Regions from separate parts of the Variovorax sp. genome, predicted to be linked through region 1. Evidence: riboswitches for the same ligand, from Rfam matches in the RefSeq annotation. Region 1 holds a riboswitch; the other holds the start of a gene.
What was found. A riboswitch is a leader RNA that binds a small molecule or an ion and turns the genes downstream of it on or off. The one in region 1 is predicted to bind manganese.
Positions count from the first base shown of each region.

Region 2: it holds a riboswitch for manganese, as region 1 does, so the genes downstream of both, mntP (manganese efflux pump MntP) here and ACQY8B_RS24355 (TMEM165/GDT1 family protein) in region 1, are expected to answer to the same signal.

Region 1 is NZ_OZ257247.1:5,196,774-5,203,878, forward strand. Features, by position in the region: gene ACQY8B_RS24330 (KpsF/GutQ family sugar-phosphate isomerase) at 28-1,029, shown strand; gene ACQY8B_RS24335 (KdsC family phosphatase) at 1,029-1,577, shown strand; gene lptC (LPS export ABC transporter periplasmic protein LptC) at 1,574-2,236, shown strand; gene ACQY8B_RS24345 (SDR family oxidoreductase) at 2,264-3,049, shown strand; gene ACQY8B_RS24350 (RNA recognition motif domain-containing protein) at 3,132-3,683, opposite strand; yybP-ykoY riboswitch at 3,943-4,121, shown strand; gene ACQY8B_RS24355 (TMEM165/GDT1 family protein) at 4,141-4,704, shown strand; gene metX (homoserine O-succinyltransferase MetX) at 4,923-6,170, shown strand; gene metW (methionine biosynthesis protein MetW) at 6,167-6,757, shown strand; gene ACQY8B_RS24370 (IMPACT family protein) at 6,793-7,105, shown strand, end outside.
Region 2 is NZ_OZ257247.1:2,143,557-2,150,661, reverse strand. Features, by position in the region: gene ACQY8B_RS10380 (LysR substrate-binding domain-containing protein) at 1-840, shown strand, start outside; gene ACQY8B_RS10375 (hypothetical protein) at 870-1,073, opposite strand; gene mntP (manganese efflux pump MntP) at 1,247-1,816, opposite strand; yybP-ykoY riboswitch at 1,829-2,001, opposite strand; gene ACQY8B_RS10365 (CFI-box-CTERM domain-containing protein) at 2,126-3,157, shown strand; gene ACQY8B_RS10360 (LysR substrate-binding domain-containing protein) at 3,341-4,246, opposite strand; gene ACQY8B_RS10355 (FMN-dependent NADH-azoreductase) at 4,380-5,051, shown strand; gene ACQY8B_RS10350 (SDR family oxidoreductase) at 5,056-5,961, opposite strand; gene ACQY8B_RS10345 (glutathione S-transferase family protein) at 6,063-7,001, opposite strand; gene ACQY8B_RS10340 (isovaleryl-CoA dehydrogenase) at 7,052-7,105, opposite strand, start outside.

The DNA.
Region 1 (7,105 bases):
GGACTGGCCGCCCCGTAAAATCGGCCGATGAGCTCCCGTCCCGCCCCGGCCCCCGTGGTCGACCCCGAAGCGATCCTCTCCCGGGCACGCATCACTTTCGACATCGAAGCCGAAGCCGTCTCCGGCCTGAAGGCCCGCGTCGGGCCGAGCTTCGTCGACGCCGTGCGCAAGATCCTCGAAGTGCGCGGCCGCGTGGTCGTCATGGGCATGGGCAAGAGCGGCCACGTCGGCCGCAAGATCGCCGCCACCCTCGCTTCCACCGGCACGCCCGCGATGTTCGTGCACCCGGCCGAGGCCAGCCACGGCGACCTCGGAATGATCAAGTCGGTCGACCTGGTGCTGGCCATCTCCAACAGCGGCGAGGTCGACGAGCTCACCGTCATCCTGCCGGTCGTCAAGCGCCAGGGCGTGCCCCTGATCGCCATGACCGGCCGTCCCGAATCCACCCTCGCGCGCCATGCCGACATCGTGATCGACGCCGGCGTGTCCAAGGAAGCCTGCCCGCTCAACCTCGCCCCCACCGCGAGCACCACCGCCCAGATGGCGATGGGCGACGCGCTGGCCGTGGCGCTGCTCGACGCGCGCGGCTTCGGCTCGGAAGACTTCGCGCGCTCGCATCCGGGCGGCGCGCTCGGGCGCAAGCTGCTCACCCACGTGAGCGACGTCATGCGCTCCGGCGACGAGGTGCCGCGCGTGCCGCCGTCGGCCACCATCAGCGAGCTGATGCGCGCGATGAGCATCAAGGGCTTCGGTGCCGCCGCAGTGGTCGAGCCCGACGGCCGCGCCTCGGGCATATTCACCGACGGCGACCTGCGCCGCCTGATCGAAGCCGGCGCCGACCTGCGCAGCCCCAAGGCGGCCGACGTGATGCATCACAACCCCCGCACCATCCGCGTCGACGCGCTGGCCGTGGAAGCCGCCGAGCTGATGGAGCAGTGCGGCATCACCCGGCTGTTCGTGATCGACGGCGCGAGCGTGGTCGTGGGTGCGATCAACACCAACGACCTCATGCGCGCGAAGGTCATCTGATGGCGCTCGAGTTCCAGGCCGAGACCTTGCTCGCCGCGCAGGACGTGCGCATCGTTTTCTTCGACATCGACGGCGTGCTGACCGATGGCGGCGTGTACTTCACCGAACACGGCGAAACGCTCAAGCGCTTCAGCATCCTCGACGGCTACGGCCTCAAGCTGCTGCGCAAGGCGGGCATCGTGCCGGCAGTGATCACCGGGCGCGACTCCAAGCCGCTGCGCGTGCGGCTGGAGGCGCTGGGTATCGAGCATGTGCGCTACGGCACCGAAGACAAGCTGCCCGCCGCGCAGGCCATGCTCGACCAGCTGGGCTTCACATGGGCGCAGGCTGCGGCCATCGGCGACGACTGGCCCGACCTGCCGGTGCTCACGCGCGTCGGCTTCGCGGCGGCGCCGGCCAACGCGCATGCCGAGGTGCGCGGCATTGCCCGCTACGTCACACAGGCGCGCGGCGGCGAAGGCGCGGCGCGCGAATTCTGCGACCTGCTTCTCACGGCCTGCGGCCAGTACCGCGCCATGCTCGACGCTGCCCGGGGCCCGAACACATGAACAACGTGAAACGCGCATGGGGCATGGTGCGCGACGTCCTCGACCGCGCCACGATCTACCTGCCGATCATCCTGACGGCGGCTCTCGCGCTCGGCACCTACTGGCTGGTGCGCAATGCGCCCAAGCTGCTGGAACCCACCGCCAAGGCCGCGCCCACGCATGAGCCCGACTACTTCATGCGCGACTTCGTCATCAAGAACTTCCTGCCGAACGGCGACCTGCGCAGCGAACTGTATGGCGTCGAAGGCCGGCACTACCCCGACACCGACACCATCGAGGTCGACAAGGTGCGCATGCGCTCCGTCTCGCCCGAGGGGTTGGTGACGCGCTCCACCGCCAACCGCGGGCTGTCGAATTCGGACGGCAGCGAGCTGCAGCTGTTCGGCAACGCGATCGTCATCCGCGATCCGTCGGTGGGTCCCGACGGCAAGCCCACGCCGCGCCTGGAGTTCCGCGGCGAGTTCCTGCACGCCTTCGTCGACACCGAGCGCGTCACGTCGAACCAGCCGGTCACGCTGATCCGCGACAAGGACCAGTTCACCGGTGACACGCTCGACTACGACAACCTGAGCGGCGTCGCCAACCTCAAGGGACGGGTGCGCGGCGTGCTGATTCCGTCGGCAGCCGCCGCCGCTCCCGCGCCTGCCAAGAAGCGCTGACAACAAGAAGACCCCGAAAGATCACGCATGACCACCTCGGCCCCGCTCGTCTTCATTACCGGCGCGTCGAGCGGTATCGGCCAGGCCCTGGCCGCGAGCTTCTACGAAGCGGGGTATCGGCTGGCGCTGGTGGCCCGGCGCACGGCGGAGATCGAAGCCTGGGCGAAGTCGCGCGGGCTGAGCGCGGACCGCTACCGCGTCTACAACGCCGACGTGGCGCAGACCGACAGCATCGTGGCCGCCGGCAATGACTGCATCGCGCAGCAGGGGCTGCCCGACGTGGTGATCGCCAATGCGGGCATCAGCATCGGCATCGACACGGCGGAGCGCTCCGACCTCGACGTGCTCTCGCAGACCTTCGCCACCAACAACGTCGGGCTGGCTGCAACCTTCCATCCATTCGTGCGGGCGATGGTGCAACGCGGCAGCGGGCGGCTGGTCGGCATCGGCAGCGTCGCATCCATCCGCGGCCTGCCGGGCCACGGGGCGTACTGCGCGAGCAAGGCCGGAGTGGTCGCGTACTGCGAGAGCCTGCGTGGCGAGCTGCACGACAGCGGTGTGAAGGTGGTCACGCTCTGCCCCGGCTACATCGACACGCCGCTGACGCAGGGCAACCGCTATGGCATGCCCTTCCTCATGAAGGCCGAGGACTTTGCCGCCCAGGCGCTGCGTGCCATCGAGTCCGGCACGAGCTACCGCGTGATTCCGTGGCAGATGGGCGTGGTCGCCAAGATCATGCGCATGCTGCCGAATGCCGTACTCGACCGCGCGGTGCAGGGGCGCGGGCGCAAGAAGCGAAGCGGCGAGGCCTGAGCGGGCGCGAAGAAAAGCGAGCGGCCAAAGAAAAAGGCTCCGGAAGGAGCCTTTGTCTTTTCTGTGCGTCGAGGTGCAGGGCTCAGTAGCCGCTGTTGCCGCCGCCACCGTAGCCACCGCCACCACCGCCGCTGCGACCACCGCCGCCACCGCCACGGGGACCGGCGCCGTAGGGGCTGCGGAAACCGCCGTCGCCACCACCGCCGCCGCCGCCACTGCGGCCACCGCCGCCGTAGCCGCCGCCACCGCCGGAGCGGCCACCGCCGCCGCCGCCACCGCCACCGTAGCCGCCACCACCGCCGCCGCCGTAGCCACCGCCACCACCGCCGCCATAACCACCGCCGCCGCCGCCGTAGCCGCCGCCACCGCTACGCGGGGGACGAGCTTCCATGGGGCGTGCTTCGTTGACGACGACGCTGCGGCCGCCCAGGGGCTGGCCGTTCATGCCGTTGATGGCGGCCTGTGCTTCCGCGTCACTGCCCATCTCGACGAAGCCGAAGCCCTTCGAGCGGCCGGTGTCGCGCTCCATCATGACCTTGGCGCTGGTCACTGCGCCGAACTGGCCGAAGGCCTGTTCGAGATCACCGTCGCGCACCGAGTAAGGCAGGTTGCCGACGTACAGTTTGTTGCCCATCAAGGGACTCCTATAAACACATCAAGAAAAGCGATGGAGTCCCGAAAGCATCACTCAAACGAGAGCGTCGAGTCGCGCGAAACTGACCGATCACCGAACTGCCTCCCCACCAAAATGAAGTGGGAGGCTCGTGCATTATGGGTGAAATATTTGAAAAGCAAGCAGGAATTTGCTTCTTGAGGTAGCGCCTGTGAAAACAATCAAAAGCTAGCGCCCGCTTACAAGATCAGGTGAGGCCGTTGGCGCTACAGGTAGAATCTCGCCCGTCATTGGGGAGTAGCCGCCTTCCGATTTGCGAGAGGGGCCCGCGTCAACAGACTTGTCCTGCCCCACAGGACATGGCGCGTGCAGTGAGAAAACACCTGGCGAGACCTTTGACCGTGCAACTTCGGGAATATGGCCGAAGGTGTTGCACGGTCAATTGCGTCCTTCGGCCAAGAAACCCCACGTTCAAAAAATGGAAGCTTTTCTCGTTGCAACCGGCGTAGTTGCGCTCGCCGAAATGGGCGACAAGACCCAACTCCTGGCCCTCCTGCTCGCAGCCCGCTTCAGGAAACCCTGGCCCATCGTCCTCGGCATCTTCGCCGCCACCATCATCAACCACGCCCTGGCGGGTGCCGTGGGCAACTACATCACGCGCTGGCTCGGGCCCGAGGTGCTGCGCTGGATTCTTGGCGGCTCGTTCATCGCGATGGCCGTCTGGATGCTGATTCCAGACAAGCTCGACGACGACGATGCCCCGGGCGTGTCGAAGTTCGGCGTCTTCGGCACTACCGTGATCGCGTTCTTCCTCGCCGAGATGGGCGACAAGACCCAGATCGCCACCGTCATGCTGGCCGCCCGCTTCACGCACGACTATTTCTGGGTGGTCGCGGGCACCACGCTGGGCATGATGCTGGCCAACGCGCCGGTGGTGTGGCTCGGCGAGAAGATCGTGCGCCGCGTGCCGATCAAGCTCGTGCACGGCATCTCCGCCGCGATCTTCCTGGTGCTGGGCGTGATCATGATCATCGGCTGGTAAAAAAGCAGAGCCCCTTCCAGAAACACCGCGGAACCGGCTTCGCCGGGCCGCAGGTGTTGCCCCCGAAGGGGGTTGGCGAAGCGTCACGCAGTGCGCGCAGCCTGGGGGATATACTCGTGTTGCGCCGATTTGCTTCAGCTTGCGGGCGCTTTATAAATCCAGCTAAAGACAGGCGCGGCAGACCCGGCTCGTTTTTGGCGAGGCCGGGTTTTTCATTCATGTCGTCGTCACCTCCATTGGTCGTCACTTCGCAGTCGATGCAGTTCGCGGGCCCGCTGGCCCTGCGCAGCGGCGCATCGATCAGCGACTACACGCTCGCCTACGAAACCTACGGCACCCTGAACGCCGATCGCAGCAATGCGGTGCTGGTGTGCCATGCGCTCAACGCCTCGCACCACGTGGCGGGCGTCTACCAGGGCCAGGCCCGCTCCGAGGGCTGGTGGGACAACATGGTGGGCCCGGGCAAGCCGGTGGACACCGACCGCTTCTTCGTGATCGGCGTCAACAACCTCGGCTCCTGCTTCGGCTCGACCGGCCCGATGCACGTCAACCCCGCCACGGGCCGCGTCTACGGCGCCGACTTCCCGGTGGTCACGGTGGAAGACTGGGTCGACGCCCAGGCCGCCCTGCTCGACGCGCTCGGCATCGAGACACTCGCCGCCGTCATGGGCGGCAGCCTCGGCGGAATGCAAGCGCTGTCGTGGACCTTGCAGTACCCCGATCGCGTGCGCCACGCCGTGGTGGTGGCCAGCGCGCCCAACCTCACGGCCGAGAACATCGCCTTCAACGAGGTTGCGCGCCGCGCCATCGTCACCGACCCCGACTTCCACGGCGGCCACTTCTACGAGCACGGCGTGGTGCCCAAGCGCGGCCTGCGCATCGCGCGGATGATCGGCCACATCACCTACCTCAGCGACGACGTGATGAACGCGAAGTTCGGCCGCATCCTGCGCAGCGCCGTCGAAGGCGAGGCCGCGGGGCTCGACTACCGCTACTCCACGCAAGACGTCGAGTTCCAGATCGAAAGCTACCTGCGCTACCAGGGCGACAAGTTCAGCGAGTACTTCGACGCCAACACTTACTTGCTCATCACTCGCGCGCTCGACTACTTCGACCCCGCGCGCAGCCACGGCGGCAAGCTCAGCACCGCGTTCGCGAATGCCAAGGCCAAGTTCCTGCTCGTGAGCTTCAAGACCGACTGGCGCTTCTCGCCCGCGCGCAGCCGCGAACTCGTGAAGGCGCTGCTCGACAACCGCCGCAACGTGAGCTACGCCGAAATCGACGCGCCGCACGGCCACGACGCCTTCCTGCTCGACGACGTGCGCTACATGGGCGTGGTGCGCTCTTACTTCGAGCGCGTCGCCAAGGAGACGAGCGCCGCCGGGCCGCCCCAAGGCGCGGGCCCCCTGAAGGGGGTTGGCGCAGCACGCGAAGCGGCAAGCCTGGGGGGGAGTACTACTGCATGAGCGACCTCGAACACCAAAGATTGATCGCCGAACTCGTGCCGCAAGGCTCGCGCGTGCTCGACCTCGGCTGCGGCGACGGCGCCCTGCTCGACCTGCTGCAGCGCGAGCGCGGTTGCACTGGCTACGGCGTGGAAATTGCCGACGGCAACGTGCTGCAGTGCGTGCGCCGCGGCGTCGACGTGATCCAGCTCAACCTCGACGAAGGCCTGTCGATGTTCGACGACGCCTCGTTCGACGTGGTGCTGCAGATCGACACGCTGCAGCACCTGCGCAATGCCGAGGTGATGCTGCGCGAGACTGCGCGCGTGGGGCGCATCGGCATCGTCGCCTTTCCCAACTTCGCGCACTGGCCCAACCGCCTGAGCGTGGCGCGCGGCCGCATGCCGGTGACGCGCCGCCTGCCCTACCAGTGGTACGACACGCCCAACATCCGCGTCGGCACCTTCAAGGACTTCGAAGTGCTGGCCGGCAAGAACAATCTGCGCGTGCTCGACGCCTTCGGCCTGCAGGACGGCCGCGACGTGCGCTGGCTGCCCAATGCGCGCGCCGGCACCGCGGTCTTCAAGTTCGAGCGCGGCGGCGGCTGAGCCCTGATGCACGTGATGGACGTGGACCGCAACGCATGAGCTTCACGCTGGCGCAGCCGGTTCACAGCGAACTGCTCATCAAGAAAAGCCGCTTCATCGGCTGCGTGCAGCCGGTGGCCGACCGCGCGGCCGCACTGGCCGTGGTCGCCTCGTTGCGCGCAGAACATCCCGCCGCCGCGCACGTGTGCTGGGCCTTGATGGCCGGTGGCCAGTCGGCCGCGAACGACGACGGCGAGCCCGGTGGCACCGCGGGACGGCCGATGCTGGAGGTGCTGCGCCACCAGCAGGTCGAGGGCGCGCTCGCGACCGTGGTGCGCTACTTCGGGGGCGTGAAGCTCGGTGCCGGCG
Region 2 (7,105 bases), 2.8 Mb from region 1:
CTCGAAGACACGCTGGGGCAGCCGTTGTTCCGCCGCCTCACACGGCAGCTCGCGCTGACGCCGGCCGGCCAGCGGCTTTTCGACGACCTTCGCATGGGTTTCGACGTGCTCGAGGCCGGCATCGACAAGCTGCGCCGTCCCACCAAATCACCACAGGTCACGCTGACCACCAACACCGCCTTTGCAGCACGCTGGTTGTTGCCACGCATGGCCGCGTTCCGCGAGGCCTGCCCCGGCATCGAATTGCGGCTGCACGCGAGCGATACGCTGGTCGACCTCGCACGCGGCGACGCCGACATCGCGGTGCGCTCCGGCAGCGGCAACTGGCCCGGACTCACGGTGCGCGAACTGATGCCGGAGCGCTATGCGCCGATGTGCAGCCCGATGCTGGGACTCAAGCGCATGGCTGATCTGCCGAAGCACCAGTTGATTCATTGCAGCTGGCAGCCGCAGGCGCTTGCACCGGCGCTGTGGCCGCGCTGGTTCAAGGAAGCAGGCATCGCACAGCCGCATATACGCACGGCGAAGGCACCGTCGGGCCTGTCGTTCTCCGACGAGACGCATGCAATGCTCGCAGCGCTCGGCGGACACGGTGTCGCGCTGCTGAGCCTGACGCTCTCGGCGGAAGAACTGCGCAATGGCGCGCTGGTGCAGCCGTTCGGGCCGGCGCTCGACACGGGGAGCTACTTTCTTGCGACAGCCAACGGGCGGGAGCGCGAGCCGGCGGTTCGTGCGGTGTGGGAGTGGATCGGGTCGCAGGCTGGAGGCCCGGCAGCGCCTGGCCCGAATACCGAAGCAGGAGCCACCAAACGCGAAAAAGCCTCCCGTAGAAGGCTTTGACTGGCAACCTGGCTGGCGCTGCGCAACCGTCAGCGCTCGGTTTTGCTCAGGAGGGTCGGCACGACATACCCATCCCGGTACACGCCTTCGATGACTCCCTCCACCCGATCGGTCGAATGCGCGGCCACGAACTTTTCTTCTGCTTGCCGGTAGACGACGATGGTGCAGGACGAGCGCTTGCTGAGGATGCGTGCAACGCCTGTGGCCTGGCGAAGGGTCGGGTACGTCTCCATGGAGATCCTTGTCTGTCTTATTCCCTGGATCCTAGTCTTTAAGTACTCAAGACTTACTCGGGGCTTCTCCCGAGCAACTCGGCCAACTGATCCGAATTGGATGGAATTCGTGATTTATTTGCATTTTCGTGCAATACCTTCGCCGAGCGCCAGCACCCCGCATCACAAAAGCCTCAGGCCAGCCCGTTCAGATGCTCGTAGAGGATGAAGAACCCGATCCCGATCAGCAGCACGCCACCGACGATCTCCGCGCGCTTGCCGACGACGGCGCCCAGAACGCGTCCCACCATCACGCCAAGGGTCACCATGGTCAGCGTTGCGAGGCCGATGGCCAGCGCGGTCCAGGCTATGTTGACGTTGATGAAGGCCAGCCCGACGCCCACGGCCATCGCGTCGATGCTGGTCGCGAAACCGGTGATGGCCAGGGTCCAGAAGGAGTTGCGGTTGGGCTTGTCGTCCACCGCGTCTGGCGTGCCGCAACCCTCCCAGATCATTCGCAGCCCCAGCACGCTGAGCAGCGTGACCGCGATCCAGTGGTCCCACCGTTCGACATAGCTCGCGGCGGCCAGGCCGGCAGCCCAGCCGATGACAGGCGTTATCGCCTCGATGACGCCGAAGATGACGCCCGTGCGCAAGGCTTCGCGCCAGGAGGGTTTGCGCAGTGCTGCGCCCTTGCCGACAGCAGCGGCGAAAGCATCCGTCGACATGGCGAATGCAAGAAGGATCGTGGAGGCAATGTTCATTTTGGAAGTAGCAAGCAAGGCCGGTTCAAGACGCCGCGGCGCACGAACCCGCCGGCCAAAGCCGCGTCCGTACACCGCTGGTCTCGCCAACCTTTCGGCTGCTCACGCCACGGTCGCGAGGTGCGAACCGAGTATGTTGACGTGAACGCTTCCGAAGTCCGGAAGCCGGCTACTCCCCAAGGGAGTGGCGATTCTAAATGCCTGCTTGCACGGGCTCTGTGACGGCGCCTGTTCTGGCTGTGGGGCTTTGCTACATTCGATCGCCGTCAAGTCGTCGCCCCGGCCTACTTTCAACCTGCTGAAATCTCCATGGTTCTCGTTGCCGCCGTGTGCCCCCAATGCTCCGGGGCGCTCCAGATTCCCGAGGAACGGGACTTCGTGAAATGCCAGTATTGCGGAACCGACATCATGGTTCGCGAGCCGGTCCGGCCCGCGCAGTACGTGCGTCTGGTGCAGCCGGCCGCACCTGCCGTGCAGGCGCCAGCGAATCCCGCGCACCTCAGGGAACTCGGGCGGGAAGCACTCGAAGCCGGCAATGCGGAAGAGGCCTACAGCTACTTCGGCCGCGCCCTGGAGCTTGACCCCAAGGACGCGCAAGCCTGGACCGGCAGGGCCGACGCCCTTGCCCTGGCGTCGGGTGCCTACAACCTGCGCTTCAAGGACATGATCGCCGCGCTGGACAACGCGCGGGAGGCTTCTCCGCCCGAGCAGCAAGCCCTGCTGCTCAAGGCGCATGTGGAAAAAGTCAAGGCGGTACTGTTCCCGCTCCATGCGGCCGCACGCGACCAACTCGTGGCGAATCCCTCCAGCGACCTGTGGTTCAGCTACCTGGGTCAATTCGAGATATTCGCCCAGACCGCCGAGTTCCTGCACCGGCGCATGCCTGACGATACGGAGATCATCGAATTCCTGATCGAGGCTCACCGGGCCGCGATCGAGGGAGCCATTGGCCCCGCGCAAGAACCGGACTTCGTCGTCGACGACAAGCAGGAACAGAAGCTGCGCGCCGCCATGGAGGCCTACAGCGAGAAGCTGGCCGTGTTCAAGCCGGGCTACGAGTTCCCCACGGTGTATCGCGCGCAAAAAGGCGACTGCTTCGTCGTGACCGCGACGATGGGCGATGCGGCACATCCGTCCGTGACGCTGTTGCGCAACTTCAGGGACAAGCGCCTGGCACGCACGGCGGCGGGGCGCTCCTTCATTGCCTGGTACTACGCACACGGCCCGGCGCTGGCGCGGCAGGTCGCGCGATCGGAGGCAATTAGAAGCGCGGCCTATGTGCTGGTTGTTGCGCCCGCGGCAACGCTGGTCAGGGTGTTCGAGCAACTGGTAAAGCGGTAGCGCCGAGGATAGGGCCGATGCGTTGCGAAGCGAAGGGCAGCGACGACGCCTTCAGAACCTGCAGCACTTAAGCGTCGCATAAGTTTCGCCCGACACAATCACCCGCGGTAGCCCACTCTTTCCTCCCTCCCTCCTCCAGGGCTACCCTTCAACCCGCTCAGGCGGGTTTTTCTTTGTGCTTCTTCATCCGCCGCTTCCGTCCAGCGGCTGCAGACTTCTCACCCATTCGAACACCGCCGCCACCGCGGGCTCCGATCGCCGGGCCTCGGGGCACACCAGATGGAACGGCAACCCCGGCAGCTCCGGCCCGAAAGGCTTCACCAGGTTGCCCGCACGCAGTTCGTCCGCAATCAGCGCCAGGCTCATCAGCGCCACGCCCTGGCCCTGCAGCGCGGCCGACACGGTGTGTGTCTCGTCCGAGAACACCGGTCCCGCCGACACATCGAGTCCGGGCACCTGCGCCTGCTCTTGCCATGCTGTCCAAGTGCCCGGCTGGCTCCTGCTGCCGGGCAACGCGAAGTGCAGCAGCGTGTGCCGTGTCAGGTCGCCCCGCTTTTTCAGCTTGAGCACGGGGCTGCACGCCGGAGCAAACACGTTGTCGAACAACTTCTCGGCCACCATGCCCGGCCACTGCCCGCGTCCATAGCGGATGGCGATGTCGGCGGTGACGCCGTCGAGCGCCACCGCTTCGTGCGATGCGTGGATGCGCAAGTCCAGCTTCGGATGCAGCGCCCGCAAGGCACCGACCCTCGGCAGCAGCCAGCGAGCCGCAACGGCCGGCGTGGCCGAGAGCGTGATGGCCCGCCGCTGCGGCGGTGCCCGAAGCCGTGCGACGGCATTCGCCATTGCATTGAACGATTCGCTCAGCACCGCCTGCAACTCGCGCCCCTGCGGCGTGAGCACCAGCTGCCTCGGCTGGCGAATGAAGAGCGCGACGCCGAGCGAGTCTTCCAGTTGCCGCACCTGATGGCTGATGGCTGTAGGCGTGACCGACAACTCGCCGGCCGCGATCTTGGCGCTGCAATGCCGCGCTGCCGCCTCGAAAGCACGCAGCGACGCCAGTGGCGGGAGTTGGCGCAGATTGCTCATGGATGAATAAATTTTTCAGCAACGCAAAGAAATGATCGTTTGTTTGGCTCCGGATGCTTGGATAGATTAGGAAGCGTGTCAAGCAGACAGCTGAAACAGCTTCATCCCACCAAGCAACAAAGAGGATCCGACCATGACCACCCTGCTCCACATCGACGCCAGCGCCCGCCCCGGTTTTTCTGGCACGCATGCCCACGGATCGCACTCGCGCAGGCTCAGCCGGCATTTCATATCAGCCTGGCGTGCGGCACGGCCGGACGACGAGGTGATCTACCGCGACATCGGCGCCACGCCACCGGGCCACGTCACCGGCGAATGGATCGCCTCGGGCTACACCCCGGCCGCCGAGCGCGAACCCTGGATGTATGCAGTGCTCGCGGAAAGCGACACGCTGATCGCCGAAGTCCGCCGCGCCGACCTGCTCGTGATCGGCGTGCCGATGTACAACTTCGGAATGCCGGCGCCGCTGAAGTCGTGGATCGACAACATCGTGCGCATCGGCTCGACCTTCGACTTCGACCGAAGCCGCGACAACCCTTACGTGCCGCTGCTGGCAGAGCGCCGCCGCCGCACGGTGCTGCTCACCTCATGCGGCAGCAGCGGCTACGGGCCCGGCGAGTTCCAGGCGGGAATGGACTTGCTGACACCCGGCATCACCGCCCCGCTGGCGCTGCTGGGGCTCACCGAAATGCACAGCGTGGGTATCGAGCACGCCGAAGACCACGGCGACCTGCTCGACCGGTCGATCGCCGCCGCGCTCGCCCGCGTCGAGACGCTGGTGGGCGAGCTGCAGGCTGCGGCCTGAAGAATCAGGCCGAGCGCAGTTGCTCGCGCAGCTTCTGCCCGATTTCCGGCCGCTCCAGGAACGGGTCGGCCGGGTTCGTGACCGACACGATGTTCTCCATGCGGCTGCGCACGTTGCCCAGCGCCTTCGGATGGCTGAACACGTAGAACTGGTTGTCGCTGATGGCCTCGAACACCTTGGCCGCAACTTCGGCCGCCGTGATCTTGCCGCTGCTCACCGCCTTGTTGCTCATGGCCTGGCCGATGAGCTGGCTCTTGGTGAGTTCGCTGTCCTTCGGCGCGTTGGGGCGGTTGCGTTCGCTGCTCGTGATGCCGGTGGGCACGAAGTACGGGCACAGCAGGCTCGCGCCGATCTGGTCGGTGACGAGGTTCAGGTCCTGGTACATCGTCTCCGTCAGGCTCACGACGGCTGCCTTGGCGGCGTTGTAGATGCCCATGTTTGGCGGGGTGAGCAGGCCGGCCATGCTGGCGGTGTTGGTGATGTGGCCGCGATAGGACGGGTCCTTGGCGGCCGCCTCGAGCATCATCGGCGTGAACAGGCGCACGCCGTGGATCACGCCCCACAGGTCGACGCCCAGCACCCATTCCCAGTCGGCCACGGTGTTCTCCCACACTAGGCCGCCGGCGCCCACGCCCGCGTTGTTGAACACAAAGTGCGGCGCGCCGAAGCGTTCCTTCACGGCGGCGGCCAGCGCTTCCATCTGCGCCGCGTCGGACACGTCGACCTTGCGCGCCAGCACCTGCACGCCGGCGGCTTCCATCTCGGCCTTCGCCTTGTCGAGGGCGTCCTGCTGCACGTCGACCAGCACGAGGTTCATGCCGCGCGCCGCGCCGATGCGCGCGCATTCGAGTCCGAAGCCCGAGCCCGCGCCGGTGAGAACGGCGGTCTTGCCCTTGAAGTCCTGAATCATTTGCCGGTGTCCTTCTTTTGTTGAATGTCTCTGACGTTGAAGGCGCTATTGAAATACGGAAAGCGCGCGGGCGCAGTCACGAAGGTGCCCGCCGCACGGGCTCAGGCGTCCGCCTTCTTCAGCACATAGCCGATGCGCGGAAAGTGCACATGCACCGTTCCGACGCGCTCGCCGGTACGCTCCAGCGTGTAGTGCGTGCGCGTGGCCGCGACCAGCGTGCCTGGTGTCTCTTCGAGGCCGAAGCTCTCGGCGCGGATGGTGACGGCGCTGCCCAGCGGAATGCCGTGGTCGTCCTGGAATGTGCTGTCGGTCAGCAGCGTGCGCGGCGTGGCAGCCTTGGCCGCTGCGATGGCCTCGTCGCTGGTGAACTTCTCCGGCGCACCGTGGCCGATGGCGGCCATGCGGTCCATCCAGTCGACCACCGCGGGCGTGAGGTCGAGGATGGTTCGCACCGACTCGATGCGGCGCGTGTACCAGAGCGGGTGGTAGGCAGAGAAGTCCGCAATGCTCGGCACCTCGCCCAGCAGGAACGGCTTGTCGTCGAGCATGTCCGACAGGCGGCGCAGGTACGACTTGTAGGCGCTGGTGGCGTCGGCCGGGCGCAGGCGGGTCATGTTGCCGGCGCTCATCTTGCCGCGGTCTTCGCCGAAGGCCTTGGCAGCCTCGGGCGGCGCCTTGGCGAACACTTCGGCCGCGCCCCTGGGCTGCAGGTTCCAGGCCATCGCGGCCCAGAACAGCGTGGTGTCGGCCCACTGCGCGAGGATGCGCGACAGGCCCTTCTCCGGTTCGGGGTAGAGCGTGGGCTCGGGCTGCAGGTGCTCCAGCACGTCTGCAATGAGCGCGCTGTCGCAGTACATGTCGGCGCCGATCTGCAGGAACGGCGTCTTGCGGTAGCCGCCGGTGAGCGTTTCCACATCGGGCTTGGGCATGATCGGCGGAATGAAGACCGACTTCCACGGCAGCTTCTTCGCGCCGAGGATCAGCCGCACCTTTTCCGAGAACGGCGAGGTGGTGTAGTGATGGAGGATCAGGTCGGCCATGGGTTTTTTCCTGTGGGTTGCTTGGTCGTTGCAGTAAGCCCGGCGCGCGTTCAACGGGGTTGCGCGCGCTGGATGATCGAATCGAAATCCGTGCCGGCGCCGAG